Regions from separate parts of the Roseibium sp. QJM3NY_11 genome, predicted to be linked through region 2. Evidence: predicted binding sites of a transcription regulator. Region 2 holds the regulator's gene; the other holds the start of a gene.

What was found. Region 2 encodes LexA, which represses DNA repair genes until DNA is damaged. Its sites were predicted from a motif close to TGTTCNNNNTGTGTTCNG; they were not measured.
Positions count from the first base shown of each region.
Region 1: the regulator LexA is predicted to act here: its motif matches at 2,231-2,248, upstream of AC0VX3_RS02525 (helicase-related protein).

Region 1 covers NZ_CM149660.1:550,492-566,373, forward strand. The annotation lists gene AC0VX3_RS02525 (helicase-related protein) at 1-2,084, opposite strand, end outside; gene pyc (pyruvate carboxylase) at 2,966-6,409, shown strand; gene AC0VX3_RS02535 (glutamine amidotransferase) at 6,666-7,421, opposite strand; gene AC0VX3_RS02540 (tellurite resistance TerB family protein) at 7,554-8,030, opposite strand; gene AC0VX3_RS02545 (imelysin family protein) at 8,572-9,834, shown strand; gene AC0VX3_RS02550 (di-heme oxidoreductase family protein) at 9,918-11,447, shown strand; gene AC0VX3_RS02555 (imelysin family protein) at 11,447-12,520, shown strand; gene AC0VX3_RS02560 (DUF1513 domain-containing protein) at 12,501-13,658, shown strand; gene AC0VX3_RS02565 (AsmA family protein) at 13,784-15,882, shown strand, end outside.
Region 2 covers NZ_CM149660.1:3,016,524-3,032,405, reverse strand. The annotation lists gene flgA (flagellar basal body P-ring formation chaperone FlgA) at 1-384, opposite strand, end outside; gene flgG (flagellar basal-body rod protein FlgG) at 400-1,188, opposite strand; gene fliE (flagellar hook-basal body complex protein FliE) at 1,240-1,572, opposite strand; gene flgC (flagellar basal body rod protein FlgC) at 1,575-1,991, opposite strand; gene flgB (flagellar basal body rod protein FlgB) at 2,002-2,382, opposite strand; gene AC0VX3_RS14015 (hypothetical protein) at 2,567-3,112, shown strand; gene AC0VX3_RS14010 (PilZ domain-containing protein) at 3,122-3,490, shown strand; gene AC0VX3_RS14005 (fumarylacetoacetate hydrolase family protein) at 3,864-5,015, shown strand; gene fumC (class II fumarate hydratase) at 5,099-6,484, opposite strand; gene AC0VX3_RS13995 (alpha/beta hydrolase) at 6,509-7,318, opposite strand; gene AC0VX3_RS13990 (acyl-CoA synthetase) at 7,485-9,065, shown strand; gene AC0VX3_RS13985 (PPC domain-containing DNA-binding protein) at 9,062-9,937, shown strand; gene lexA (transcriptional repressor LexA) at 10,085-10,795, shown strand; gene AC0VX3_RS13975 (ComEC/Rec2 family competence protein) at 10,833-13,277, opposite strand; gene gltX (glutamate--tRNA ligase) at 13,409-14,833, shown strand; gene gltA (citrate synthase) at 15,070-15,882, shown strand, end outside.

The DNA.
Region 1 (15,882 bases), 2.5 Mb from region 2:
CTTGGAGCCGGCTTCAGCAACGCGGGAATGAACACGGTATAGGCGCCGAACCGAATGCCGTGCTTGCGCAAGGAGGCGCGCATGTCCTGGTCGAGCTGACGGATTTCGTCGGCAGCTTCCTGGCGCTCGAGAATGCCCAGGCCTTCGACGAGGCGGAACGCGATGCCGCGCGCCAGGCCTTCCAGGCCCTCTGACGTTTTCAGGTCCGTCAGCGGCTTCAGCAGCGTTTCGATCTGTGACCTTGCCCAGAGATCGAGACGACCCTGGACGTTGTCACGGGCAGGCCCGTTCAGATGCTCGTCGGCCAGCAGCAGCACGGTCGGTGTCAGAACGTCCTCGCCGGCCACCATCTTGGCCACCGGTTCGCCGCGCCAGCGCACGGTGCCGTCGGCGGTCAGGACAAAATCGGTGTTCTCGGACTTGCCCAGTTTTTCGGCCCGGGATTCGATCTCGGTCGTCAGGGCTTTCTGCGCCGCGGCCCGAACCGTCTTGCCGTCGGGTCCTTCCGCTGCCGCGTCGGGGGCAAACCGGAAGCCAAGCAGATTCCCGATGTGCTGTCCTTCTACGAGCACATCGCCGCTCGATGTAATTTCCGCTTCCAGCATTGCGTTCTCTCTCAAACGTCGCATCAATACACTTGTCCGCCGATCCACGAAGCGCTGTGTCAGCCGCTCGTGAAGGGCGTCGGATAGTCGATCTTCAATGCCGCGGGTCACACCCTGCCAGTGGGCCGGATCGGCCAGCCAGTCGGGGCGATTGGCGACATATGTCCAGGTCCGGATGTGTGCAATCCGGTTGGCGAGTGTGTCGATATCACCATCCGTGCGGTCTGCGAAGGCCAATTGACGCGAGAACCAGTCATCGGCGATGGCATTGTCCTGCATCATATGGGTGTAAATCGTGTTGAGCAGCTCCGCATGGTTCGCCGGGGCGATCTTGCGATAATCGGGAACCTGACACACGTCCCATATCAATTCTACCGCGTTTTGGCCTTTTGCCATGCCGGATATTGCCGGATCGCGCAATAATTGTTCAAGAGCGGTGATGTCGTCACCGGTCGGCGCCCGTGCGAGACCGTCCTCCCTGGGAACGATGTCGAGGCTCTGGCGCAATGCGCCTGCGGATGAAAAATCCAGCGCACTGTTGCGCCATTGCAGCACTTTCAGGCTTTCGAAGCGATGACTTTCGATCTGTTCGACCAGATCGTCGTCCAGAGGATCGACCCGTCCGGTCACGCCGAAGGTGCCGTCGCTTGTGTGCCGCCCGGCGCGTCCGGCGATCTGGCCCATCTCGGAAGGCGTCAATTGACGATACTGGTAGCCGTCGTATTTGCGGTTGCCGGCGAAGGCGATGTGCTGGAGATCCAGGTTCAGACCCATGCCGATGGCGTCCGTGGCCACCAGATGGTCGACATCGCCGTTCTGGAACAGTTCCACCTGGGCATTGCGGGTGCGCGGGCTCAGGGATCCCAGCACCACCGCCGCGCCGCCGCGCTGGCGGCGGATCAGCTCGGCTATGGAATAGACCTCATCGGCGGAGAAGGCGACCACGGCGGAGCGCGCCGGCAGGCGGGACACTTTTTTCGACCCGGCATATTCCAGAACGGACATGCGCGGTCGTGTGATCACGTTCAGCCCGGGCAGCAGCTTTTCCAGAAGCGGCCGTGCGGTCGCCGCCCCCAGGAGCAGGGTCTCGGAGCGGCCGCGCAGGTTCAGGATCCGGTCGGTGAAGACATGGCCGCGATCCAGGTTGCCGGCCAGCTGGACCTCGTCGATCGCGACAAATTCGGTGTCGAGGTCGAGCGGCATGGCTTCCACCGTGGACACCCAGAAGCGGGGCCTGTCCGGGATGATCTTCTCTTCGCCGGTGATCAGCGCGACGGAGTCAACGCCCGCGCGCTCGGCCACCCGTCCATAGACTTCACGCGCGAGCAGCCGCAGCGGCAGGCCGATCAGTCCGGAGGACTGGGCAAGCATGCGCTCGATGGCAAGATGGGTCTTGCCCGTGTTGGTCGGTCCAAGCACCGCTGTCACTGTGCGGGACCGGGCTGACGGCGGCAGCGGCATGGATTGAAGACGAGGCATGGAAGAGCTGGACGATCGGCTTTCTTCGGCTCGGTGCCAGGGACCTGGCACCTATATCTGGTGCCGGGTGTCTAACACAGGCGGTTGTCCTGTGTCGCCACTCTTTTGGCCCGGAGGCAGGTTATTCGCGCAGAAAACAAAGTGTGGAGAACGACTCTGGAACAAACCGAAACCGAATCGGCGACACCTGGCGATTCAGGGTTTGTTCCATACCACATGTGGATCCGGCGGCGGTCGGCGCCACGAAATCGTGAATCGGGTCAACAAGTTGAATCTTGCTTGCGCCCCCAGGGTGATTTGCACCGAATCCATGTCAATCAGAATCTTGCCAACTGACGGCGCGGACCGGAACGCGGGCTCCCGTCCTGCCGGACACAGGGTGAACGGAAGCGGGACGAATCGGTGTTTCCACGAGATTCCGGATTTGTTCCTACAAGATGTAGTGGTGTGCAGGCTGATGCCATCTATCGGAAAAATGCTCCGCCCGGCAACGACAAGCCCAGCCCTGAATCTGGCCCCGAACCCGCTCCGAACCCGAACCCGAGCGCGTCGGACACCGGGCGCGAGTAACCTGGAAGCGCGGCCGGGCTCTGCCGGCGGGCAAGTGAGCCGGCTGAATTGCCGGGCCGGTGCCGGCGGTGTTCCGGCGGCAGGGTTTGGGCCGAAATTGCTGCGCCGCAAATTTTTTGAAAGTGTCTATGATGTCGAGGCTTAAGCCGATTTTGCTATCTATTTCCACACGTTACCGGCGCAGGCGCAAAAAAATTCGCCAGTCCAGAAAACGGACATGGCGGCGGCCTCTTTTCAAGAGCGTCCGACCAAAGTAGAAATCATGCCGAAAGTGGCGCTGCTGTTTGCGCGACATCAGGGGGTGTGGACGTTTGGCGATAACCAAAATTCTCGTTGCGAACCGGTCCGAAATCGCGATCCGGGTATTCCGGGCGGCCAATGAGCTTGGCCTGAAGACCGTCGCGATCTATGCCGAGCAGGACAAGCTGGCCCTGCATCGCTTCAAGGCGGATGAGGCCTACCAGGTCGGCAAGGGAATGGGGCCGATCGAGGCCTATCTGTCCATCGACGAGATCATCCGCGTCGCCAGGCTCTCCGGTGCCGATGCGATCCATCCCGGCTATGGGCTGTTGTCCGAAAGTCCGGAATTCGTGGATGCGTGCGAATCGGCCGGCATCACCTTCATCGGCCCGAAATCGGAAACCATGCGCCGGCTCGGGAACAAGGTGGCCGCGCGCAATCTGGCGATCGAGGCGGGTGTTCCGGTGATGCCGGCAACCGATCCGCTGCCGGACGACATTGCCGATATCAAGGTGCAGGCCGCGAAAATCGGTTTCCCGGTGATGCTGAAGGCCTCCTGGGGCGGTGGTGGCCGGGGCATGCGCGTGATCCCGGACGAGGCGACCCTGGAAAAGGAAGTGGTTGCCGCCAAGAGGGAAGCCAAGGCCGCCTTCGGCAAGGATGAAATCTATCTGGAGAAGCTGGTCGAGCGCGCCCGCCATGTGGAAGTGCAGATCCTGGGCGACGGCGAGAACGTGGTTCACCTGTTCGAGCGCGACTGTTCGATCCAGCGCAGGCACCAGAAAGTGGTCGAGCGCGCGCCTGCACCCTATCTCGATGAGGCCAAACGCGCGGAACTGTGCGGTTACGGCCTGCAGATCGGCCGCGCAGTGAACTATCGGGGCGCGGGCACGGTCGAATTCCTGATGGATGCCGATACCGGCGCCGTCTATTTCATCGAGGTCAATCCGCGCGTACAGGTCGAACATACCGTGACCGAGGAAGTCACCGGGATCGACATCGTCCAGGCGCAGATCAAGATCAGCGAAGGCGCAAAGATCGGCACGCCGGAGAGCGGTGTCCCCGCGCAGCCGGATATCCGTCTCAACGGCAACGCCCTGCAATGCCGGATCACGACGGAAGATCCGGATCAGAATTTCATTCCCGACTACGGCCGCATCACCGCCTATCGCGGCGCCACCGGTTTCGGCATCCGGCTGGATGGCGGCACCGCCTATTCGGGCGCGGTCATCACACGGTTCTACGATCCGCTTCTGGAAAAGGTGACCGCCTGGGCGCCGACGGCGGAAGACGCGCGCAAGCGCATGGACCGGGCCCTGCGCGAATTCCGGATCCGGGGTGTGGCCACGAACCTGGTGTTTCTGGAAAACATCATCGGCCACGCGGATTTCAAGGCCAACAACTACACCACCCGTTTCATCGACGACACGCCGGCGCTGTTCCAGCAGACCCGGCGCAAGGACCGGGCGACCAAGCTGCTGACCTATATCGCGGATGTGTCGGTGAACGGCCATCCGGAAACCAAGACCCGGGCCCGGCCGCCGAAGGACGTGGCCGCCCCGGTGGCACCGGAATTCGGCACTACCGCCGCCCCGGAAGGCACGCGGCAGTTGCTCGACCGGCTCGGTCCTGGCGGTTTTGCCGACTGGATGAAGACGCAAAAGCGGGCACTGGTCACCGACACGACCATGCGCGACGCGCACCAGTCCCTGCTCGCGACGCGCATGCGCAGCCACGATATCGTCGGCATCGCGGATGCCTATGCAAGCGGCCTGCCGACCCTGTTCTCGCTGGAATGCTGGGGTGGAGCGACCTTCGACGTGGCCATGCGTTTCCTGACGGAGAGCCCCTGGGAACGCCTCCACAAGGTGCGCGAGAAAGCGCCCAATATTCTGCTGCAGATGCTGCTGCGCGGTTCCAACGGCGTCGGCTACACCAATTATCCCGACAATGTGGTGAAGTTTTTCGTCGCCCAGGCCGCCGAGAACGGTGTCGATCTCTTCCGCGTGTTCGACTGTCTCAACTGGGTGGAGAACATGCGCGTTTCCATGGACGCGGTCCAGGAGGCGAACAAGCTCTGCGAGGGCGTGCTCTGCTATACCGGCGACATGCTCGACAGTGCCCGGCCGAAATACGACCTGAAATACTATGTCGGTCTTGCAAAGGAACTCGAGGCGGCCGGCGCGCATATCCTCGGCCTCAAGGACATGGCCGGTCTGTTGAAGCCCGAGGCGGCGAAAGTCCTGATCCGGACCCTCAAGGAAGAGGTCGGCCTGCCGATCCACTTCCACACACACGACACCTCGGGGATCGCGGCGGCCACGGTTCTGGCTGCGGTCGAAGCGGGCGCCGATGCGGTGGACGCCGCGATGGATGCGCTGTCCGGTCTGACCTCACAGCCCTGTCTCGGCTCGATTGTGGAAGCCCTGCGGGGCAGTGACCGCGACACCGGACTGGACGCGAAGACGATCCGCCAGATCTCGTTCTACTGGGAAGCCGTGCGGGCCCAGTACCGGGCGTTCGAAAGCGACCTGCGCTTCGGTGCTTCGGAAGTCTATCTGCACGAGATGCCCGGCGGCCAGTTCACCAACCTGAAGGAACAGGCCCGTTCGCTGGGGCTGGAAACCCGCTGGCACGAAGTGGCGCAGGCCTACGCCGACGTCAACATGATGTTCGGCGACATCGTCAAGGTGACACCGTCCTCCAAGGTGGTCGGCGACATGGCGCTGATGATGGTCAGTCAGGGCCTGAGCGTGGCGGAAGTCGAGGATCCCGCCAAGGATGTCGCCTTCCCGGACAGCGTCGTCCAGATGCTGCATGGGGATCTGGGACAGTCGCCGGGCGGATGGCCCGCGGCGCTGCAGAAAAAGGTGCTCAAGGGTGGCACGCCGATCACGGTCCGTCCGGGCTCCCTGCTGGAAAAGGCCGATCTGGAGGCGGAGCGCAAGGTGGCAGCCGAAAAGACCGGTCATGAAGTCAGCGACACGGAGTTGGCCTCCTATCTGATGTATCCGAAGGTCTTCACCGATTTCGACAAGGCCCAGCAGCAATACGGACCGACGTCCGTGCTGCCGACACCGGTCTATTTCTACGGGCTCGAGGCAGGTGACGAGATTTTCGTCGAGCTGGAACCCGGCAAGACGCTGGTGGTCCGGTGTCAGGCGATCGGCGAAACGGACGAGAAGGGCGAGAAGAAGGTGTTCTTCGAGCTCAACGGCCAGCCGCGCATCGTCAAGGTGCCGGACCGGGCACACGGAGCTTCCGGTGCGGCGTCCATGCGCAAGGCCGAAGACGGCAACGCGGCCCATGTCGGTGCGCCGATGCCGGGCGTGATCTCGACGGTCGCGATCGCCGCCGGACAGGAGGTCACGGCGGGCGACGTGCTGGTCTCCATCGAGGCCATGAAGATGGAAACCGCGCTCCATGCCGAGCGCGACGGCAAGGTCAAGGAAGTCCTGGTGAGCCCGGGGGCCCAGATCGACGCCAAGGACCTGCTGGTGGTGTTCGAAAGCTGATCGAGGGGAGCCTGCCGGGAGTGCTTCCGGCGGCTCCTGACCCCTCTACCCACGGGCGGGGAGTGTCAATGCCAGGCAAGCAGCCGTCCATGGGGACCTCGCTTGCGCTTCCTCACGATGAGGGTATCGGGTGGTTCCGTTTGAGCCGAGCTGCATTTTCATCCTCATTCTGAGGAAGGCTGAAAGCCTGTCTCGAAGGATGGTCCGCTTGCCCGAAAAACACTCCGGCAGTGCTGTGATACTGCCGGCTGCCCACTTATTCCGCCGCCTTGAGCGCGCCAAACTGGACCGGGGCCGCCGCGGTGCCGATCCACAAGTCCAGAAACCGGTCGAGCCAGGTCCTGACGGCGGGGTCGTAGACAAACCGACCGGCAAAATGATCGCGGCGCTGCTGCGCGCCGGGCAGGGCCATGCGCGGCGCGCCCCTGGTGGTCCAGCGCACCATCATCTGGTGGGTGAGTTCGGGATGGAACTGGATGCCGTAGGCGGCCGGTCCATAGCGGATCGCCTGGTTGGGATAGGTGGGGCCGCTTGCCAGAAGCTCGGCCTGTGACGGCAGGTCAAAGCCTTCCCGGTGCCATTGGTAGACCTTTTTCGGCCAGGTCATCATGGAACTTCCGGCGTCGGTCGGGCGCAACGGATAATACCCGATTTCGACGAGTTCCTCCCTGTGACCACCGACGGTGCCGCCGAGCTGCTTCACCATCATCTGGGCGCCGAGGCAGATGCCGAGAAAGGGCTTGCGCTCCCTGAGCGGCACGCCGATCCAGTCGATTTCCTTCTGAACGAAGGCATCGGGATCGTTGGCGCTCATCGGTCCGCCGAAAATGACGGCACCCGCATGGTGGTCCATGGTGTCCGGCAACACGTCGCCGAAGCGCGGTTTGCGGATATCCAGCGCAAAGCCGCGCTTGACCAGCTCCTGGCCCACCCGCCCGGGCGACGAGTGTTCCTGGTGGAGTACGATCAGGACCTTGGGACAGTTACTTGCGACTTTGGTATCGAAAAGCATGCATTTAATATGAGGCAGGATGGAGCAGAAATCGAGTCCTGTCGGCCCGTGAGCCTGCATAAATGTGTGGCCTAAAGGCTTGTTTGTGCCTTCAGCCTCGGCTCAATACATCCTCATTTATGAGTTCGTGAGCTAGTCCAGCTCACTTTCCTCCGGCGCGGTCTGGGCCACCTTGTGGCGAAGGGTCATGCGGTCACGGGTCGAAATGCCGAGCAATTCTGCAACCCGCCAGATGGTGTTGTCCTCGAATTCGTGAACGTGGCCGTCCGCGTAGACGATTTCCCACATCATCTCGACGATCGCCAGGCGCTCCGTCTCGTCCGTGGTGCGCTTGAGAACGGACGTGAAGCCATAGAGATCGACTGCTTCCTCGTCCCGCTGTTTGGCGGCGGCGATCAGCTCGCTGGTCTCCTTGTCGGTCAGATCGTAGTGTTTCTGCAGAATTTCCCTGAGCTTCGCGCTTTCACTTTCCTCGATCACGCCATCGATGTCGATCAGGTGAAACAGCAAGGCGGCAGCAGCCAGACGCTTGTCATCCTCGGCGAAGGCCTTTTCTCCGCTGTCGCCGAAGGTCAGTTCGCGAACAAAGCTTTTCAGTGCATTGAGCATTTTGGTCGTTCCTGTAGTCGGGCCCCCCAAACAGGCCGCTTGTTATTGCTATAACATCGGTTCCTTAGCATCAAAGAGTTGACACCCGCTTTAGGATCCTCGGACAATTGGAATCCGTTGGTTGCGCGGGCCTGTTTCTGCCGCCAAGACGTTCGATGCCCCAAACGTCGGACATGCCGTGATGCACAGCTTGAAACCATGCCCTTGGTCTTTCCGAACTTCCAGGAGCTTTCCTGTGGCTTGGCCAACGAAAACCTGTTCAGCGAAAACCTGTCCAGCGACACTCCGGCTCCGGACGGCTTGGCCGGATCATGACCACAACCCGGTCGTCACCAAGACTTGGGATTCAATTCCGGTATTTTCCAGTCAACTTTTTGGAATAGTTCTAAACTATTGATGTTTTTACATTTATAACTTGACTTCCGGTCTCATGAAATGGTTTCACCGGGTCGCTGCAGGCACCAAGGTGCCGCTCGAAAATTGGAAAGATGCGGGAATGCCGAATTGTGGCGCCGCATCCGCCAGGTGAGGGGATCAACCCATGAAGTCAGTCAAATTCGGCCTTCTGGCCGCAACCGCCCTTTTCGCAACCCCGGTGCTAGCCGCTGCGCCCGCCGATGTGCTGTCCACATACGGCGATATTGCCCAGGCAAAATTCGCGGACTCTCTTGGAACCGCGAAATCGCTCGAAACCGCGGTCGACAAGCTGATCGCGGAGCCGACCGAAGCCAATCTGGAAGCTGCCCGTGCGGCCTGGATCGAAGCCCGCAATCCCTATCAGCAGACCGAGGCCTACCGGTTCGGCAACGCCATCGTCGACGACTGGGAAGGCAAGGTGAATGCCTGGCCGCTGGATGAAGGCCTGATCGACTATGTCGACGTGTCCTATGGCGAAGAGTCGGAAGAAAACGGTTTTTACACCGCCAATGTGATCGCCAACCCGACCCTGAAGGTCGGCGGCGAGACCATCGACGCCACCGAAATCACCGCGAGCCTGCTGGCCGACACCCTGCAGGAAGCCGGTGAAGTGGAATCCAATGTCGCGACCGGGTATCACGCCATCGAATTTCTGCTGTGGGGCCAGGATCTCAACGGCACGGACGCCGGTGCGGGCACCCGCCCTGCGACCGATTTCGATCCGGCCAATTGCACGGGTGGCAACTGCGAACGCCGTAGCCAGTACCTGAAGGCCGCGACCGAGTTGCTGATCGCCGATCTGGAAGAAATGGTTTCCGCCTGGACGCCGGGCGGCGCGGCACGTGAAGACCTGGCCGCCAAGGGCGATGCCGGCGGTCTTGCCACGATCCTGACCGGCATGGGCTCGCTTTCCTACGGCGAACTGGCCGGCGAGCGTATCAAGCTGGGCCTCATGCTGCACGACCCGGAAGAAGAGCATGACTGCTTCTCCGACAACACGCACATGTCTCACTACAACGACGTGGTCGGCATCCGGAATGTCTATTTCGGCGAGTACAAGAGCCCGCTCGGCAACGATGTGTCGGGGGCGTCCCTGGCCGAAATGGTCGCCGAGAAGGACCCGGCGCTGGCCGAGGAAATGAAGGTCAAGCTCGACGCGACCCTGGCCGCTTTTGAAGCGATGAAGACCCGCGCCGAAGGTGGCGAAGCCTACGATCAGATGCTCGGCGAAGGCAATGAAGAAGGCAACGCGGTTGTCCAGACCGCCGTCGATGCCCTGGTTGACCAGACCGCGTCGATCGAGCGCGTTGTGAAAGTGCTCGAACTGGACGAGATTGCCTTCGAAGGCTCCGACAGCCTGGACAATCCGGGCGCCGTCTTCGAATAAGATCAACTCCCGGCAGGCATTTTCGGATGCCTGCCGGTTCTTCCGTGAATTGGGGCTCGCGGAAACCAGCCAGGATGCGAGCAATGAACCGGGTCCCCAGCGTGGGCGCACTGACCGGCGCCCTTTTGTGCATATGCCTTGCCTCAGGCGCGGCTCCGGCCGACACCGTGCTGACGCACCGGGACGACCTGTCCGAAAAGGACAAGGCCAAGGTCTCGAAGGTGATTTCCCCGCCGGCCGATTTCGGGCAATCCGAACCGTTCGAACCGATGCAGGGTGGCGCGGGCACGTCGCGCAAGCGACCGGACAGGGATGCCTTCTCGCGGTCCAATGCCAATCTGACATTCGAGGAACAGCACAGTTTCAAGGTCGGCAACGGCCTGTTCAAGAAACTCTGGGCGTCCTCGCCGTCCTCGACGCAGGCCTCGGACGGGCTCGGTCCGCTGTACAATGCCAGATCCTGCCAGGGCTGCCACCTGAAGGACGGCCGCGGCCGGCCGCCGCGCCCGGGCGACGAGGCCGTGTCCCTGTTTCTCCGCCTGTCGATCCCGCCGCAGACCGACGAACAGCGCCAGGCGCTTGCCGACAGAAGGATCCTTTCCGTTCCCGAACCTGTCTACGGCGGGCAGTTTCAGCACTTCGCGGTGCCGGGCCTGGCGGGAGAAGGGCGTTTCGACATTGAATTTGAAGAGATCGTGGTGCCGCTGGCCGGTGGCGAAACCGCCGTCCTGCAGAAACCGGACTATCGCATCCGCGATCTCGGCTATGGCGAGATGCATGACGAGACGATGATCTCGCCGCGCGTGGCCCCGCCGATGATCGGTCTCGGCCTGGTTCAGGCCATTCATCCGGGTGACCTAGAAGCCCTGACGGATCCGGACGATCTGGATGGGGACGGGATCTCGGGAAAGCTCAGCCGGGTGCGCGATCCGGGCACCGGGGATATCACGATCGGCCGGTTCGGCTGGAAAGCCTCGAACCCGACCATCCGGGCACAAACTGCAGGCGCTTTTTCAGGTGATATCGGCATCAGTTCGCCGGACATGCCGGACAATTTCGGCGACTGCACCGAGGGGCAGCAGGCCTGCCGGGCATTGCCGCATGGCGAACAGGCGCATCTGGGCGTGTCGGAAGCGCCCGACCCCGTGATGGAGCTGGTGACATTCTATTCGGAAAACCTGGCTGTGCCGGCGCGCCGGGACGTTGACGATCCGCAGGTGCTGGAAGGCAAGGAAGTCTTCTACCGGGCCGGCTGCCCGGCCTGCCACCAGCCGAAGTTCGTCACCAGCCGGGCGGCGGACAACCCGGCGCACCGGTTTCAGCTGATCTGGCCGTATTCCGATTTCCTGCTGCATGACATGGGCGAGGGTCTTGCCGACCACCGTCCTGTGGGCGATGCCTCGGGCCTGGAATGGCGGACACCACCGCTCTGGGGCATCGGCCTGACAGAGGCGGTCAACAAACACACCCGCTTCCTGCATGACGGGCGGGCGCGGAACCTGCTGGAGGCGATCTTGTGGCATGATGGTGAAGCGAAGCCCGCACGCGATGCGGTGGTTGCGCTGACGCCCGCGGACCGCCGCTCCCTTATCCGTTTTCTGGAGTCCTTGTGATGCGTCGACTGGTACTGGCCGCAATGGCGGTGTTCTGCGTTCTTCCGGCGAAGGCCACCGAGTTCAACCCGCAACTGGAGGGTCTGGTCTCAGGCTATATCCGTCCGGCCACAACGCGCTTTTCGGAAACCGCTGCCGCGCTTCCCGGCGCGGTCGAGACGGTGTGTCAGGAAACCGGTCAGGCGGCGGCCGACGGGTTCAGGTCGGCTTTTTCCGATACCGTTCTGGCTTTTTCGGGCGTTCATTTTCTGCGCTTCGGACCGCTGATCGACAACGACCGTGTCAGCCGGCTTGCCTTCATGCCCGATCCGCGCGGGATCACCCAGCGCCAGCTGCGCAAGATCCGCGCCGGCAAGGACACCGACGTGCTGTCCGCCGCGCGCCTTGCGGACAAGAGCGTGGCCGTTCAGGGACTGACCGCGCTTGAGCTGATTGCCTTCAGTAAATCCTCCGAGGTGGTGCTCGGCCGGGATGCGGCCGACAAGGCCTTCACCTGCGGCTATGCGCTGGCGATCGCCGTCAATGTCGCGAAGATCGCAGAAGAGCTGGCCGAGGACTGGGCGGATCCCGACGGCTACAGCACCGTGCTGCTGTCCGCCGGGCCGGACAACGACCGGTTTCGTACTTCCAGGGAAGCGCTGGAGAGCATGTTCAATACCGTTGTCACCGGGCTTATCATTGCGCGAGATCAGGATCTTCTGCCTGCGCTGGGGTCCTCGCAGGAGGGCGCCAAGCCGCACCGGTTTCCGTTTTCCCGCTCCGCCAACAGCATTGTGTTCCTGTCCGGGGAGCTGACGGGCCTTCAGGAGACCCTGGGCAGCTTTCACCTCGAGGCGTTGACCCCGGAAGAGTTCGCCTGGATCTTCGATTCGATTTCGTTCGAATTCGGCAATGCCCGGTCGATTTTGGAAGACCTGACGCCGCCGCTGCGGCAGACGTTCGGGGAGGGGGACAGCTATGCCCGGGTCAAGGTTCTGGCGATCACGCTGCAGTCGCTGCGGGACACCATCGCGCTCGAACTGGCCGGCGCGCTGGATCTTGCCGGAGGCTTCAATGCGCTCGACGGTGACTGATTTGCGCGCGCTGTCGCGGCGCGGGTTTCTCGCCGCCCTGGGCGGCTTGGCAGCCGCGCCCGCATTTGCCGCATCGCCGCTGGCGGAAAGCTTGTCAGGCCGTGAAGCAGACGAAGGCATGCCGCTGTTCGCCAGTGCCTACCGGCAGGAAAACGGGGATTACGGCATCGGCATTGTCGACGGGTTCGGGCAGATCCTTGCTCGGGTTTCGCTGCCGGGAAGGGGCCACGGGATCGCGGTCGCACCGGACAGGCGCCGCCTGGTCGCCTTTGCGCGCCGGCCGGGAACCTTCGCGCTCATCATTAGTCCGTTCGAGGCCGCCGAACCCCGATTGCTGAGTGCGGAACCGGGTCGGCATTTCTGTGGACACGGCTGTTTCTCCAGCGATGGCCACCTGCTCTACGCGGTGGAAAACGATTTCGACGCCGCTCGCGGTGTCATTGGCGTCTATGACACGAGCGGGCGCGATATCCGGCGGCTGGGCGAATTCGGCACCGGCGGCATTGGCCCGCATGACCTGATGCTCACGCCGGACGGCCGGACGCTGGTTGTCGCGAATGGCGGCATCCGTACACATCCGGAAAAGCCGCGTGAAAAGCTCAACCTCGATACGATGGCGCCGTCGGTGGTCTTTGTGGACAGCCGGACCGGCGATCTTCTGGCCGAGCACGCACTGGATCCGGCGTTGCATCAGTTGTCCCTGCGCCACATGGCGCTGGATGCGCAGGGCCGGGCATGGGTCGGCGGTCAGTTCGAGGGGGCCGAAAGCGAAACGCCGCCGCTGGTCGGCGTGTTTTCCCGCGACAAGGCCCCGGACCTGCGGGAAATCCCCTCACCTGTGGCCGCCGGGTTGCGGAACTATATCGGCTCGGTGACGGCAAATGCCTCCGGGGAGATCATCGCAACTTCGGCTCCGCGCGGCGGGCAGACCCTTTTCTGGAATGCGGCGACCGGTGATTTTATCGGCGCTCAGACAATTCCGGACGGTTGCGGGGTCGCGCCCATCGATCAGGGCAGCTTCCTGATTTCCGACGGAAACGGGGCCTTGTCACTGGTGAGCGAACCGGACGGCGCCGCGGAAGTTCTCGCCCGGCCGCCGGGGATTTCCTGGGACAATCACCTGTTTTCCCTGTCCTGACACGCAGCGCGTCTGGAAAGAACCGGATGGTTCCTGTTTTCGTCACGATCGCCCGGCATTGTATCTCGGGACGTTTCGCCTCGATTGGTCTACATTGGGGCCGAATCGCGACGGGGAGATTGTAAATGCGTCGGCTTTTGATCGGACTGGGCAGTCTGCTGTTTCTGTTGGTGACCATTGTTCTGGTGGTGCCATTGTTCCTGCCCAAGGACGAAATCAAGCGCCAGGTGGTCGACCAGGTGGATTCGCGCCTGGGATGGCGCGTGCGTCTGGACGGCCCGGTGTCGCTGTCGCTGTTCCCCGGTTTCTCTCTGGTGGCGGAGAAGGTCGGCGTTGCCGGCGAGGCCGGAGCTGACGGGATCGAATTTGCCCGGGCCGAGCGTGTCGAGTTCGGGCTGGCCTGGACCGGCCTGATGTCCGGAAACATCCAGGTGACCGGTATTTCCCTGGACCAGCCGGATATCTATCTCGAAGTCGGCCCCAATGGCACCACAAGCTGGGAGCCGCGCCGGGACCTGAATTCGGAGACCGGCGCCGGACGCTCGGATGCGGCACCCGCGCAACCTGCGCAAACGGGATCCGCGCAAGAGGCTTCGCCCGATGGCGGATCGTCGGCGACATCCTCCGAAGGCTATCTGAAGAGCATCGGGGTCGATCGGCTGAGCATCACCGGCGGGACGCTGACCTACAAGGACCAGACCTCGGTTGACCCGGTCAGGATCAGCAATCTCGACATGACTTTGAACGCGCCGGACCTGACCGGCGAGGTGACACTGGACAGCAGTTTCACGCTCCAGGACATCGCGCTGGGGATTGCCGGATCCCTGTCGAACCCGCTCGGGCTGACGGCGGGTGAACAGGTGCCGCTCGATCTGACCGTGTCGTCGGGGGAAAATGTCGTGAAGGTCGCCGGACAGGCAGGCCTTGCGCCGGTCCGGGCCGATCTTGCGCTGGAAGCCGCCGGCCCGTCGCTCAAGGCATTGGCCGGGCTCGCCGGGCAGACGCTGGAGACGGATCCCGGCGCCTTTGCGCTGAATGCGGGGATCACGGGGTCCGAAACGGCGGTTTCCGTTGCGGACTTGACACTGGATCTCGGGCAGCTTTCGCTGGGGGGCGCGGCCGACGCGGATCTCTCCGGACTGGTGCCGGAAATCTCCGGCCGCCTCGTGCTGAAGGATGGCTCGATCGCCGACCTGCTGCTGCTGGCCGGCCAGGCACAGCCCGCAAGCGGCAAGCTGAGCGCGGATGTGGCCTTTGAAACCGTTGGCCTTACGGGGGATGAACTCTTTGCCGGTCTCGACATCAATGGTTCCGTCAGCATTGCCGATGGCGAAATCGGCGGGCTGGGACTGGCCTCGGCCGTCGGCGGCGACCCGGAAGCGGACCGGCTGACCAATCTGGCGCTGGACCTGAATTTGCAGGGTCTGGAAAACCCGATCGCCATGAGCGGATCGCTCGCGTGGCGCGGGGAAGCCTTCAGCCTGACGGGCGAAGCGGCGACGGCGAAACTGCTTGCGGGGCAAGCCGCCCCGGTCTCCGTGACCGTCAAGGGCAACAGGCTGAGTGCCGGCTTCAACGGTCAGGCGTCCCGGAGCGGGGCGGTCGATGGGGCCGTCAGTCTGGAAACGGCGGATCTGCGCGGTCTGATGGCCTGGATGGGCCAGCCACTCGGCGCGGGCGGTGGCCTCAAGCGGTTCAAGGCGTCCGGGATCTTCGGGATCAGCGGGGAAACAGTCTCCTTCGAGGAAACCCGGTTCACGCTCGACGATACCTCGGGAGAAGCCAATGGCCGGATCGTGCTCGGCGACATTCCCTCGGTCACGGCCCGGCTCGACCTGCGCGAACTGGTGCTCGATCCCTATCTGGGCGGCTCCGGAACGGCGCCTGGCGCCACCAGGGCCTCCGGATCCTCGGGATCCGGCGGGAACAATGCCGGAAGCGGCGGCGGCAAGAGTGGCGGCGGTTCCGGCTGGAGCACGGTGCCGATCGATTTTTCAGGCCTGAAGGCGGTCAACGCGGATTTCAGGCTCACCACGCGCGAAATCCGCTGGGACAAGATCAAGATCGACGAGAGCGCGCTCTCCACCACGATCAGCAACGGTGTGCTGACGGCCAATCTGGAAAAGGTGGCCCTTTACGGCGGTACCGGGACCGGCACGGTGACGCTGAACGGGGCTGCAGCGGTTCCCGAAGTGGCCGCGACATTCTCGATGGCGAAGCTCAG
Region 2 (15,882 bases):
GCGGACCCGCACGAAATTGCCGGCGCCGCCGTTCTGCAGGGATTCAACCTGCATGATGATGACCAGCCCCTGTTCGCGGAACTCCAGCCGGGCGGGCTCGCCGCGCCGGACCAGCATCGGTTTTTCAACCGACTTGACCGGGATGGGCTGACCGGGCAGCAGGGTACGCCGCGCAACCATCCCGACAAGCTGGGCCCGGTGGGTGCTCACGGCGAACTGCTGGGCTGTCCGGCCGGGAAACTTGCGTTCGATCAGGTGCTGGTGGGAAATTTCCGTACCGGGCGCGATGGTCTGCCGCGGGACGGGAAGTTCGATGCCTGCCGCGATTGCACCGGTTCCGGTCAGGCAAGCGGCAAGGACGAAAAGAAGGGTTCGGATCAGCATGACCTCGGGCCTGTTCTAGCGGATGCCATTGGTCACGGTATTGGCCATTTCGTCGGCCGCCTTCATGACTTTGGAATTCATCTCGTAGCCGCGCTGGGCATTGATCAATGCGGTGATTTCCTTCACCGGGTCGACATTCGAGCTTTCAAGATAACCCTGGCGAACCACGCCGAACCCCGGATCGCCCGGCACCCCGGCAACAGGCACGCCGGAGGCCTCGGTCTCGCGGAAGAGATTGCCGCCGACCGGTTCCAGACCGACGTCATTGGCGAAGTTGGCGAGCGTCAGCTGGCCAAGTTCGCGCGGTGCGATCTCGCCGTCGACCTTGGCGTAGACCTCGCCGGATTCGTTGATGACCACTTCGATGGTATCTTCCGGCACGAGGATCGCCGGTTCGACCGCATAGCCATCGATGGTCACCAGGCGCCCCTCGGCGTTCTTGTTGAACGAACCGGCCCTTGAATAGAGCGTCTCGTCGTCCGGTCCGGTGATTTCGAACCAACCGCGGCCGTCCAGGGCAACGTCGAACTGGTTGCCGGTGTTGTTCAGCGACCCCTGGACGTGAAGCTTGCGGATCCCGGCCGCCCGGACACCGAGGCCGAGCTGGGCGCCTTCGGGGACGGGATCCTCGCCGCCGCGGTTCGGCACGCCCTGAAGGCGTTCGGCCTGATAGAGAAGATCGGAAAACTCCGCCTGCGACCGCTTGAAGGAAGTCGTGTTCATATTGGCGATGTTGTTGGCGACCACTTCAACATTAAGCTGTTGCGCGCTCATGCCGGTCGCGGCGATTGCTAGGGCTTTCATGGTTCGTCTCCATTGGTTACGCAGGTTCCGGACCCCGGTCGAACGACCGGGTCAGATCGACATGCGGCTGATTTCCTGATAGGCGTGGACCACCTTGTCGCGGATGGCGATGGCGGTCTGCAGAGTGGATTCCGCGGCCATCACGGCCTCGACGACCTGCTGGACGGACGCCTGTCCGTCGACGCCGGCAATGGCCGTCGCTTCTCCCTGTTTGACCTTGTCGATCGCGTCCTGGGACACTTGCGCCATGGCCTCCGAAAAGTTGGTGTCGGCCACCGACCCGGCGCCTCCAAGATCCGGCGTCCCCGCGGTGTAGCGGCTGGTGGTCGCCGTCTTGAGAACACCGTCCGTCGACGACGTCAGCGCTGAGATTTCATTGATCATGATCAGTTCCTCAACAGGTCGATGTGGCGCATGACCATTTCGCGCGCCTGGGTCATGACCTTCAGATTGGCTTCATAGGAGCGGTTGGTTTCCCGCATGTCGGCAAGCTCGAGCAGCGTGTTGACGTTGGGCATCTTCACGTAGCCGTCCACGTCCGCCGCCGGGTGACCGGGAGCGTATTCGACCGTGAAAGGCGCCTTGTCCGAACCGACGCCCTTCACCGAAACCAGATTGGCCTGGTGAACGCGGTTGAACTCGCTTTCGAACGTGATGGTCTTGCGCCGGTAGGGATCATCTCCGGCGGCCTCCCCCGTCGAACGGGCATTGGCCAGGTTTTCAGAGACGACACGCAGGCGTTCGGATTGCGCCCGCAGGCCGGAACCGGAAATCTGGAGAGTTGCGGAGAGCGGATCGGACATGTCGGTTTCCTCAGGATTTCACGGCTGCGAGATACATGCGGTGGAAGGACTTCGCGATACTGGCGTTCAGGGAATGATCGCGCGCGACCTCCCCCGCCTTCACCAGTTCCTGCTCGATGCTGACGGAGTTGCCCGAATGACTGACGGACCAGCTGTCCGCCTTTTCCACTTCGGCGGCGCGCGCGGCCTCGGTGGCCTGACCGAGATGGCTGCCATGGGTCGCCGACATCGCCAGTTGCGTCTTGCTGATCATCGATGTGAAAGGCTCGAGATCCTGGGCGCGGAATCCCGGCGTGTTTGCATTGGCGATGTTTTCCGCGATCGTTGCCTGGCGCACGGACAGCCAGTCATTGCTGTTTGAAACAAGTTTGTTCAGGAACACAGGCTCCATCGGAGACCTCCTTCAAGCTCGGATTGCCTCAAGTCCTAAAAGATCAAGCTTGTCCGAGGCTGGCCCGCACGTGCGTTTTCGGTGAGCCGGCGCAAGCTTCGCGCAATCTTCGGAGTGCATGCATTAACGGCGCGGTGGCCTGTCTCCCGTGCGCCCATGCGGGCCTTGAAACCGGGAGAAACGGATGATCAGGCGAAACCCGTCCCTCAACGCAGCCACATCAAGTCAGCCCCTGGAGCTGGTATCAGACGCCTCCTTTTCCGGGATGCCGGGGTCTTCGGTCCGTGCGGGCCGGTTCACGCGCGCCGTTCTGCTGGCGTCGGTCCTTGCAATGCCGGCACCGCTCCACGCCCAGGCTGTCGATTGCGACAGTTATGCCAGGGCCTATGCCAATGCCCATACATCCAGCGACCCGACAGATCTCGATATCATCGACGGTGCCATGGAGGGGGCCGTCGCCGGTGGTGCCTGGCGGGGCCGCAGCGGAGCCCGCCGCGGTGCTGCGGCAGGCGGCGCACTCGCCGTTCTCGACAGCCTCGGCAACGACCCTGCGGGGTGGCGCGGGCTCTATGACATGGCTTATCGGACCTGCCGCAACAGCCGGTCGCCCGTGACCCATCGCCCGTCGACCCTCGGAGACCCGAGTTACCGCCCGGCGCGGCGTCCCGACCAGGCGCTTGAACCGCCGATGCCGGCTGTCCCAAGGGCTCCCAGAAAACCAGATCGTTAAGGCAGCGCCATGTTTTCCTTCCTCAACGCGAAAAGCAGCTCCCTCGTCGAGGCGATCCAGCGGCGCCTATACCCGCGCCAACGCACACGCCTGCGGCCGGCCAAGCTGGCGAGCCTGGACAACCAGTTCATCTGCGACTGCACAATCAGGGACATCTCCAAAGGGGGTATCCGGCTTGTGCTGAACGAAGATCTTGATTTGCCGAATGAATTTTATGTTTTCGACGCTGTGCCGAAAACCGTCGCCGAGGTTCAGCTCAGGTGGCGCAACGGCCTCGCGGCGGGGGTCATCTATCTTGTGCCTCCTGCAAGTATCCGCCATTTCAAGAACACCGGCGTGATCAGACTTGCGCAGCGGCTCTATGCCGTCGACGGCTAGTCCGTCGACACCATCCAGCCGGGTCTGCGCGAAGCGAGCCTGGACCAAGAGGCCACGACTTGCCTCACGAGGACGGCGATCGGTCCACGCGGCGCGCGTTTCTCCAGGTCACGGTCTCATGCAGTCGAATTCAGTTTCCGGTTTTCCAACCGTAACGGCTGTCAGACTGTCCGGCACCGACCGGCAGCCGTCCCGGCCATTGACGTTTTAGCACGATCAGGAACCGGTTCACCCAAGCAAGGGCTTGCGGATTTCGGAAAACGGGTCAGCATGGGTCCGCGAACCGCAGGGTACGCAGCCTTGCGTCTTTTTCTGAACGAAGTGTTCTGCGCGAGCAACAGCGCGCACAACCGCAACCGAAACAGGACCCGAGATGGGCTTTTATTCCGCTTTGGAACTTGAAACCGGAACGTTTCTCGGTCGCGTCTGGCGTCCGGACGTCATGGGACCGGCCGTTGTGACCATTCGGAACGGCCATGTTGTCGACATCACGTCAAAGGCGGCCCCGACCGTTCGGGACATCTGCGAAATGGAAGATCCCGCAGGTTTTGTCCGGGCCGCCGACGGACAGTCCGTCGGCACACTTGAATCGATATCTGCCTCTCCCGCCGGAGATCCCGGGGAAGTCCATTTCCTCGCGCCTTGCGACCTTCAGGCCGTCAAGGCCTGCGGCGTCACCTTCGCCGGGTCCATGGTGGAACGGGTGATCGAGGAACTCGCCGCAGGAGACGCGCAAAAAGCCGAAGCGATCCGCGTACGTGTCGGCCAGGCCATCGGCGACAGTCTGCGGAATATCAAGGCGGGGTCCGAAGACGCGGCGCGGGTCAAGCAGACCCTAATCGCCGAGGGCCTCTGGAGCCCCTATCTCGAGGTAGGCATCGGTCCGGACGCCGAAGTGTTCTCCAAGGCGCAGGTGCTCTCGTCTGTCGGCCATGGCGCGCAGGTCGGTCTTCATCCGATTTCCAACTGGAACAATCCGGAGCCGGAGGTCGTCCTGACGGTCTCGTCGACCGGATCGATTGTCGGGGCAACACTGGGCAACAACGTCAATCTGCGCGACATCGAAGGGCGCTCGGCCCTGCTCCTGTCGAAGGCCAAGGACAACAATGCGTCCTGCTCGATCGGTCCGATGATCCGGCTGTTCGACGCGTCCTACACGCTCGATGACGTCCGCAGCGCGGAACTGGACCTGACCGTGGAGGGACAGGACGGATTTGTCCTCAACGGGCAGTCGTCCATGAAGGAAATCAGCCGGGATCCGGCAGATCTGGTTCAGCAGACAATCGGACGCCACCACCAGTATCCGGACGGTCTCATGCTGTTCCTGGGAACCCTGTTCGCCCCGACACAGGACAGGGACGTCGCCGGAGAAGGTTTCACTCACAAACTCGGCGATACCGTCACGATCACATCCGCCGGCCTGGGACAGCTCACAAACACGGTGCAGCTTTCAACCGAATGCCCGGAATGGACCTTCGGCATCCGGCAGTTGATGCGCAACCTTGCCCAGCGCGGTTTGCTTTGAAATTGACCAGCGGGCGGCTCGCTGCCGCCCGCACGATATCAGCCGGATGAAACAGCAGCAGATCCATTCTCAGAGGGACGGGCTCAAAGGGACGGGTGGATCATTTTCGACGGATCCACCACCCGGTCGAATTCGGCTTCATCGACATACCCCAGCTCCAGGCAGGCCTGTTTCAGGGTCAGGTCCCTTTCGAAAGCATGATGGGCTGCGTGGCTGGCCTTGTCGTACCCGATCAGCGGGCTGAGCGCGGTGACCAGCATCAGGGACTGATCGAGGTACTCCTGGATCCTTTTTCTGTTCGGCTCCATGCCGTCGACTAGGAACCTGGCGAAGTTGCCGCATCCGTCTCCCATGATCAGCACCGACTGCAGGATCGCGTTGATCATGAGCGGTTTGTAGACATTCATCTCCAGATAGCCACTCGCCCCGCCGATCCCGACGGCAACGTCATTGGCCATCACCTGGGCCGCGATCATCGCCAGGGCCTCGCACTGGGTCGGATTGACCTTGCCGGGCATGATCGATGAGCCGGGCTCGTTGGACGGGATCTTGAGTTCGTAGAACCCGCAACGCGGCCCGCAGGAGAGCAGTCGGATGTCATTGGCGATCTTGAACAGGGACACGGCCAGTGTGCGCAGGGCCCCGCTGAGCATCACGAGCGCGTCGTGACTTCCCTGCACGGCGAACTTGTTCGCAGCACTGACAAAGGGAAGTCCGGTCAGTTCCGCGATCCAGGCGGCTGATTTGCGGGCGAAATCCGGATGGGCGTTGATCCCGGTTCCCACCGCGGTCCCGCCCAGCGCGAGCCCGTAAACATCGTTCAGCGCATGTTTGATCCGGTTCATGTCCTGATGCAGAAGCTCCGCATAACCGGAAAATTCCTGTCCCAGCGTCAGCGGGGTCGCATCCTGCATGTGGGTCCGGCCGATCTTTATGATATCCGCCCATTCATCCGACTTGGCCTTGAGGCTTTCATGAAGGGTTTCCACCCCCGGCAGCAGCCTGTGGGTCGTCTGAATGGCCGCGGCCATGTGCATGGCAGCGGGAAACGAGTCGTTCGACGACTGGCTCATGTTGACGTGATCGTTCGGATGGACCGGATCCTTGGTCCCCAACACGCCACCCGCCAGGGCAATGGCCCGGTTGGAGATGACTTCGTTGACGTTCATGTTGGATTGGGTCCCGCTCCCGGTCATCCACACATGCAGCGGGAAATGCGCATCCAGTTGGCCGTCCGCCACCTCTTCCGCTGCCCGCACGATCAGATCCGTCAGATCCTCCTGCAACAGGCCCAGATCGCGATTTGTCAGAGCGGCGGCTTTCTTCAGTATCCCGTAAGCATGAATGAGCTCCATCGGGATCAGATCGTTGCCGATCGAAAAATACTCCAGGGACCGCTGCGTTTGGGCACCCCAGTACTTGTCCTCGGGAACCTCGATCTCCCCGAGACTGTCACTTTCCGTACGCATGGTCGTCTCCTGTATGGTTCAGCCTCATGAAGCCAGCAATGTGCTTGTCAGCGTGCTCTCGGAATTCTTCAGCCCGTCGATGACATCAAAATGATGCCGCTCCGGGTCCTCACGATAGCTTGCGGTCGGCCAGGCATCCGCCAGCAGACGGGCCTGCCGCAGAAATTCGGGGCGTTCGGCACCGCCGACCCAGGCAATCACGGGACAGTCGGTGGCGGGTTTCTGCAAGGCCGGGCTCTCGGCCATGGCCTCCTCCTCGCTCAACCGGAACGACGCGTTCATTGCGGTGTTTCGAAGCGGGCGCAAATCATGCAGGCCACTGATCGATACCACCCGCTCGATCCGCTCAAGAACATCCGTCGGCAAGGGGCTGTCCTCACAGATCATGCGCGTCACGAGATGCCCCCCGGCCGAATGCCCCGTCAACCGGATGGGGCCGCCGACCCGTCGGGCGGCTGCCGTAATCGCAGCGGCAATTTCACGGGTGATATCGGCAATGCCAACGGCCGGGGCCAGATCGTAGGACGGCATGCAGGTGGTCCAGCCTCCGGCGAGCGCTCCACCGGAAAAATGCGACCAGAATGTCTTGTCGAAGCGCAACCAGTAGCCGCCATGGACGAAGACGACGAGGCCTTTCGAAGCCCGCTCGGGACGGAACATGTCGAATCGCTGACGGGCGCCCTCCCCGTAAACGATGTCGAGATCCTTCTCCATCCAGGACTTTCGGAATTCGGCGGCATCTTCCGCCCAGCGCTCGATATACGCTTCCGCACCGGGTATGTGCGCTGCATTCGCGTAAGCGTCGTCCCAGTCCGTGATCATCGTTTCAGTCATTCATCAACCTCGGCAAAGTCCCTCGACCCGTGGGCGCGCATCCTGCACGATTTGGAGCGAAAGCGAAATGATCCGGCTCTTGCGACACAGCTTGTCAAACCGTCCCTCGCCGACCTAACGTTTCTCCAACAACAAACGAACAAACAAACGCGGGAGATAAACGCGGATGGTGGCGCGCTGTTCCAACCGGGTGGTCAACCTGGCGCAATTCCTGTCGAAAAATGCGGCCCGCTGGCCCGACAGACCGGCCATCATACAGGATCAGCACAGCTGGAGCTGGGCGGACCTCGATACGCGTGTCAGCGCACTCGCGCATGCCCTTGCAACCGAGTTCGGCGTGTCCAAAGGGGACAGCCTGCTGGTGCAGGCCCGCAACTCGAATCAGATGACCGAGATCATGCTCGCCGCCTTCCGGCTCGGTGCGCTCTGGGTGCCCTGCAATTTCCGGCAGGCTCCCGGCGAAACCGCCTATGCCGCGGAGAAGGCCCGGGCCAAGGTCTTTCTGTGCGACGCCGACTTTGGCGCGCAGGCAGCCGCAGTCGGAACCGCCTGTCCGGACCTTGCGGGCTGCATCAGTATCGGTGCGAGCGATTTCGGCCAGGACTACGAGGATCTCGTCGCCAGTCATACGGGAAGCACGGTCGCGAACGCCGCTGTCGACTATACCACGCCCTGCTGGCTGTTTTTCACCTCGGGCTCGACCGGACGGCCCAAGGCCGTGGTGCTCAGCCACGGCCAGATCGGCTTTGTCTGCGTCAACTACATGGCCGACCTGTTGCCGGGCACCACCGAAGAGGACGCCTCCCTGGTGATCGCTCCCCTGTCCCATGGGGCCGGTCTGCACCAGATCGCGCAGCTTCCCACCGGCGCGGCCCATGTGCTGATGCCCGCAGGCGGCTTTTCCCCGGCTGTTGCCTTTGAACTGATCGAGAAACACCGGGTCAGCAATCTCTTCACCGTCCCGACCATCGTCAAGCGGCTGGTCGAGGACCCGGCGGTGGGCCGGTTCGACCATTCCAGTCTGCGCTACGTCATCTATGCCGGTGCGCCGATGTACCGCGAGGATCAGAAAAAGGCGCTTGAGAAACTCGGCAAGGTTCTGGTGCAATACTACGGTCTTGGCGAAGTGACCGGCAATATCACGGTGCTGCGCCCCCAGGACCATTGTCTGGAAGACGGCCCGCAGGCGCGTACAGGCACCTGTGGCACCGAAAGGACCGGGATCGAGATTTCCATCCAGGACGAGACCGGCACCATCCTGCCGCCACACCGGACCGGGGAGGTCTGCGTCATCGGCGCGGCTGTCTGTGCCGGTTATCTGGACGACGCCGCCGCCAATGCAGCCTCCTTCCGCAACGGCTGGTTCCGCACGGGCGATATCGGCCACATGGACGCGCAGCGGTTTCTGTATCTGACCGGCCGGGCGTCGGACATGTATATTTCCGGCGGTTCCAACGTCTACCCCAAGGAAGTGGAAGAGGTCCTGCTCGCCCATCCGGCGATTTCGGAAGTGGCCATACTCGGTATTCCAGACCCGCAATGGGGCGAAGTCGGCCTGGCGGTATGCGTGACGGCGGATGGCGCCTCTCCGGATCCCCAGCACCTCACTGCGTTCCTGCAGGACCGTGTCGCCCGATACAAACTGCCCGCCCGCTATCTCTTCATCGCGCAGATGCCGACCAGCGCCTATGGCAAGGTCACGAAGAAACTGGTGCGCGACCATCTGGACGAGAAGGGTCTGCTGTGAGACGGCCTGCCCCGGACAGCCTCGCGGACATCCGGCATCCCGGACCCGCAGCCACGGACCGCAGCCCCGGCATGACCTGCCGCGCGGACCCGGTCTCGCTTGAGCTTGACGGCGGCGCGCCCCTGATCGACGCGCTGGGCAGCTTCGCCGACCAGAAGGGGTGCGGCTCCGCGGTGCTCGACCTCGGTGGACTGGCGCTGGCGCCTTTCGATTATGTCATGCCGGACCGGGCCATCGACGACCGTCACGCCGCCTGGTACAGCGACACGAGAACCTCCGGCGGCGCCGTTCTGGACGAAGCCGTGGCCATCCTCGGCTGGAAGGACGGCCAATGGTTTGCCCATATCCACGCATGCTGGCACGAAGGCGGCACCGGCCATCTCGGCCACTTGCTGCCGCAAACGCTGGCAACGGCCGAGGCCGCGCGGATCACGGGCTACGGCATAAAGGGCGCCAAATTCGAAGCCGCGGAGGATCCGGAGACCGAATTCACCCTGTTTCGGGTCAGACCGGACGAACCGCGGGCCTCGACCAGGCCTCACAATGCCCTGATCGCCACCCTCGCGCCGTTCGCTGACCTGCATGACAGTGTGACAGCACTCGCCGCGGCTCTGGCGGAACCGGACTTTGAGGTTTTCGGCCTCGGTAGTCTCGCCGGCGCGGCGTTCCGGGAAACATCCCCGATGACCGGCCTGATATCGGAAATCCTTGTGCGGTCCGGCGCGGGAAAAACCGGCGACACGCCGCTCAGGCTTCCCATACGTGGCGTCGATCTGGAGGGAGCCCTTCACCAGGGCACCGTGCGCCCCGGAACCGCACCGACACTTGTTACCTGCGAGCTCCTGATCAGGGGCACCGCAGTGCCGGAGTGACCCCTAGGGCGGGCGAACGTGCCGCCACGACCGGCGCGCAGGTTGATCAGGAACAGTAAGAGAACATTTACCCTTGCAGAACACAATGGGAACAGGTACCATGTTCTTGATTTGTACCAGCCTATTTCGCGGCCAGGGGATACCGACATGTTGACGCGCAAGCAGTATGAACTGCTCATGTTCATTCACGAAAGACTGAAGGAAACCGGTGTTCCGCCGTCTTTCGACGAAATGAAGGACGCGCTGGATCTCAGGTCCAAATCCGGCATTCACCGCCTTATTACCGCCCTGGAGGAACGTGGCTTCATCCGGCGCCTGCCGAACAGGGCCCGGGCCATGGAAGTGGTCCGCCTGCCCGACTCGATCGCCCCGGGTCTGGGCGCGCCGCGCGCACGCGGCAGTTTCTCTCCCGAAGTGATCGAAGGCTCGCTTGGCAAACCGGAATTCACCAAACAGGTGGAAGAACCGGTGTCCGCCGGTACGGAAATCCCGGTCATGGGCCGCATTGCCGCCGGTGTTCCCATCGAGGCCATCCAGACCCACAGTCATTCGATCACCGTGCCGCAGGAATTGCTCGGCAAGGGGGAACACTATGCTCTTGAAGTGCGGGGCGATTCCATGATCGAGGCCGGCATCCTCGACGGCGACACCGTGCTGATCCGCCGGACGGACAATGCGGACAGCGGAGATATCGTCGTCGCGCTGGTGGATGACGAGGAGGCAACGCTGAAGCGGCTGCGCAAGAAGGGAGCCTCCATTGCGCTGGAGGCTGCCAACCCGGCCTATGAAACGCGTATCTTCGGCCCTGGCCGGGTCCGCGTTCAGGGACGGCTGGTCGCTCTTTTCCGCCAATATTGAGCGGCAACGCCAGATAACGCCCCGGCAATGCCGCCGGTCATTCCGTATCGGCACGCGCGGCGCGGCGCAGATATGCGCGCGTCACCGTTCCCTGCCTGTGCCATGGTCTCGGCGGATCCGGAATTGCGTAGATCACTCTGCTGATCACGGGAGCCCGGCCGTTTCGGTTTTGATCGATCGGAAGCGGTGGCGTTGGTGCCTCTGCTTTTCCATTTTCTTTGTCTTTTTCTTTTCCTTGCTGACCGGAGATGCTCGCGCGTGGTTCCTCCGCTGACAGCCAGATGGAAACAGCGCCCCTGGAGGTTCTGATTTCCGGGCCAACAACCAGTCGCGCACGGCAGTCTTCCCGCACGATCTGATCGCTCACGATAATATCCGCATACCGGCAATCGTCATCCGAAGCCTCCAGGGATTTCGGCAAGGCGATGGCAACAGACCTTTCCTTTGTCCCGGCGCGCTCACCGGCAACCGAATAAGCGTGCACAACACATCCGAGCGGGTCGCAGTGCCTTTGCTCCGAATTCATCTTGCGCGATCCAATCGCGTCCGGAGGAACCCCTTCGTACTGGAACCAGAGTTCCGTCAGGAAGGCGGACTTTCGACCGGAAAACCGCAGCAGACCGCCGTCATCACGCGCCGCGACACGACCGCCGGAGGCGGCGATCTGAATGTCCGGCGGACGCGAGCCGACGGCGATGAGGATTCCGGCCGCCAGCGGCAGCGCCGCGCACAGACGTGTGCGCCCGGGCAGCAGCAGCCCGGTGAACAGGGCGCACAGCAACAGCAGCGCCGCCGCGCCGTCCAGCCTGCCTGTTACCCCGTCGCCCGCATCGAGCCCGGCGGTGAATTCGGCAATCTTCAGGAGTACGGATACGCCGAACGACATGACGGCCAGAGGCAGTCCCGCCAGACCGAATGGCATCAGCACGAGGGCAAGCACCCCCATGGGCATGACCAGAAGCGAGAACACCGGCATTCCCAGCATGTTGCCGATCAGCCCGTAAGGGGCGACCCGTCCAAAATGATGCGCGCCGACGATCCCGGTCGCCAGACCGGCCACAAGCGCGGTGATGAACAGCCCCGCGCTCCATTTTGCCAGATGCGACATCAGCAGCTTCAGGCCTTCCGGTCGTGCGGCCCGGGCCGTTAGTTCCCGGTCGCGCCGGCGCCAGAGATCATACACCGCGACCAGGCAGATCACTGCGGCAAAGGACATCTGAAATCCGGGAAAAAACAGGCGCTCGGGCGCAATCAGCAGCAACACCAGACCCGCGATCGCGACACTGCGCAGAGTAACGCCGCGCCGGCCGACCAGGATACCCAGGAAGACAATCGCAATCATCAGGAACGACCGCTGCGTCGCCACGGCCGCACCCGAGAGCACCAGATAGACCACAGCGGCGGCCAGCGCGGCGAGAGCCGCCCACTTGTGGATCGGCCAGCGAAGGGTCAGTGCCGGGATGCTCGCCAGCAACAGCAGAACGGCGCCATAGGCGCCACCGGCAAACAGAGCCATGTGCAATCCGGAAATTGCCAGGATATGCGCCAGCCCTGCGGCGCGCAAAACCGCTTCCTGCTCCTCGGTGATGCCGGAGCGGTCTCCCACAAGCAGCGCGACGATCAGCGCGGTTTCGGGCCTGTCTGACAACAGCGAGCGTATGCGCCCGGCCAGCCCCTCGCGCAGTTGCGCGACGCGCGCCGATGCCGCCATCCGGACCGATCCGGGGTCCGTGCCGGTCACGCTTGCAGGACCGTAGCTGAAGCCGGTTGCTCCGATACCGGTGAAATAAGCGCGGAAGGAAAAGTCGTATCCGCCGGGATAGACCGGCCCCATGGGCGGAAACAGGCGCGCCCGCACGCGGATGGTTTCCCCGACCCTGCCTGCGCTTGCCGACGGCACCCGCACCCGGACCTTTTCGGGAAAATCAAGGCCGCTGGACGGGCGCTCGTTGACCGTTGCGACTGCGATCACAAGGCGCGCTCCCGAGGAACCGGCGCGGCGTTCCAGGACCTGGCCGGTCAGGGAAACATTCATCGGTTCGGATATCCGGGGGGCATCGACGGCCGCCGTCCGAAGCGAACCTGTTGTCACTCCGCAGAAAAAAGCCAGCAGCAAAAGCACACGCCACCCCGGTGCGGACCGCCGGGCTGCGACGTAAAGGGCAGCAAGTCCGGCACCTCCCAGGGCCGCTGCCAGAACGATTGGTGACGGTTCCTCCGGAAGCAGCGCATAAATGGCGATGCCGGACGCGAATGCAAAGGCGTTCCACAAGAGCCCTTGCTCGTCGCGGAAACGATCCGGACCGGCCCGCCGGGCGGCAGAGCTCCGGCCTGGCCCGTGGCGGCTGATCTCGTCGCCGGCGGAAGCGGTGGAGCCGGCAGGTTTGGCTTTCGGCCGGAGTATTACCGGTTTGCGCAAGTCGGGGGGCGCCGCCTCGACGCTGCTGTTCCAGCCATTGTCCGGAAGGCCACCGGACGCCACCGCTCCTCCTTCTGCCGGGCTCAAGAAACAGCCGACTTTCTGTTTTGCCGCGTCAAAGCCTGTGCTAAGACCGCGCCACCAAGCAGGCGCGCCCTGCACCGACATTCTGACAGAGACCTTCATAAAGCACCATGGCCCAAGATATTGTCACGCGTTTCGCCCCGTCCCCGACCGGTTTCCTGCATATCGGCGGTGCTCGTACCGCCCTGTTCAACTGGTTGTTCGCCAAACATGCCGGCGGCCGGATGCTGCTGCGTATCGAGGACACGGACCGGGCACGTTCGACGCAGGAAGCCGTCGACGCCCTGATCGACGGGCTCACCTGGCTGGGTCTTGACTGGGACGGAGACCCGATCTCGCAGTTTTCGCGGGTCGATCGGCATCGGGAAGTTGTCGAACAAATGCTTGCCGACGGGACAGCCTATCGCTGTTACTCGACCCCGGAGGAACTTGACGCCATGCGCGAGAAAGCCCGCGCGGAAGGCCGGCCGCCACGCTATGACGGCACATGGCGGGACCGGGACGCTTCCGAGGCGCCGGCAGGGGCAGCTGCCGTCATCCGCATCAAGGCCCCCCGGGAGGGAGACACCGTGGTCGATGACATGGTTCAGGGCCGCGTCGTGATCCCGAACAAGGATCTCGACGACTTCGTCCTGATGCGGTCGGACGGCACGCCCACCTACATGCATGCGGTGGTGGTCGACGATCACGACATGGGCATCACGCACATCATCCGCGGCGTCGACCATCTCACCAACGCCGCCCGCCAGACGCTGATCTTCAAGGCGCTCGGCTGGGACGTCCCGGCAATGGCGCACATTCCGCTCATCCACGGTCCGGACGGCGCCAAACTGTCCAAGCGCCACGGGGCGACCGGTGCTGAAGCCTATCGCGCGATGGGCTACCTGCCACAGGCCATGCGCAACTATCTCGCCCGGCTCGGCTGGAGCCATGGCGACGACGAAATCATGGCCCTCGACGACATGATCAGGTGGTTCGGACTGGACGCCGTCGGCCAGTCTGCGGCACGTTTCGACTTCAAGAAGCTGGAGAATCTCAACGGCCACTATATGAGAAGCACCCCGGATCCGGAACTTCTGGATCACTGGAAAGTCTATCTCGGCCATGCCGAGAATGGAGACGCCGTCCTGTCCTGGCTGGCCGCGGGCGACCATGAAAAAGTCGCCCTCGCCGCTTTGCCCGGCCTGAAGGAACGCGCCAAGACCCTGGTCGAACTGACCGAAAGTGCATCGTATCTGTGGCGCCAGCGGCCGCTGGACACGGACGAGAAGGCAAAGAAGATCCTGGATGCCGACGCCGGCTCCATTTTGAGAGACCTGCACGGCGTGTTGTCCGCAGTGAACGACTGGGCGGCCGAGCCGCTGGAGGCCGCTGTGAAAGGCTACGCCGAAGACAAGGAACTCAAGCTCGGCAAGGTGGCGCAGCCGCTGCGCGCCGCCCTCACTGGCCGCGGCACCTCTCCGGGGATCTACGACGTTCTGACGGCGCTCGGACGGGAGGAATCCCTGGCCCGCATTCAGGACCAGGCGGCCTGAACCGCCCGGGCACCGGCAGTTTTCTGGCAGAAGTCCGCGCATCCTGCGGACTGGCCGGGGCTAGAAACCGGTCTTTGACCAAAGCCTTATGCCGGCCAGCTTGCGGCAGTGCGGTAAATGGGCTACGCAAGACGCGAAAATGTCTCCAGTGGCGTCCGGTAACCGGAAACGGGACCTCTCTCCCGAGAGGTCAGACACCTGGACCGCACACCCGTTTAACGCAGAGGGGTTTCTGAATGGCCGACAACAACGCCAAGCTCAACGTCGGTGGCAATGCCCACGATTTCGACGTTCTTGACGGATCCATCGGACCGTCGGTTATGAACATCTCGTCCTTGTACAAGGACACGGGCATGTTCACCTACGACCCAGGCTTCACCTCGACCGCATCGTGCGAATCCAAGATCACCTATATCGATGGTGACGAGGGCACCCTGCTCTATCGCGGCTATCCGATCGAGCAGCTTGCGGATCATGGCGACTTTCTGGAGTCCTGCTACCTGTTGCTCTACGGCGAACTGCCGACCAAGACGCAAAAGGAAGACTTCGTCAATCGCGTGACCTATCACACGATGATCCACGAGCAGATGAACCGGTTCTTCTCCGGCTTCCGCCGCGATGCCCACCCCATGGCCATCATGGTCGGCACAGTCGGCGCGCTTTCCGCCTTCTATCACGACTCCACCGATATCGCGGACCCGCATCAGCGCATGGTGGCGTCCTTGCGCATGATCGCCAAAATGCCGACCCTCGCTGCCATGGCGTACAAGTACCACATCGGCCAGCCGTTCGTGTATCCGCGTAACGATCTGGGTTATGCGGCCAACTTCCTGCACATGTGCTTTGCCGTTCCCTGCGAGGACTACACGGCCAACCCGGTGCTGGCCCGTGCCATGGACCGTATCTTCATCCTGCATGCGGACCACGAGCAGAACGCGTCGACGTCGACGGTGCGCCTCGCCGGCTCGTCCGGAGCAAACCCGTTCGCCTGTATCGCAGCCGGCATTGCCTGCCTGTGGGGACCTGCCCACGGCGGTGCCAACGAGGCA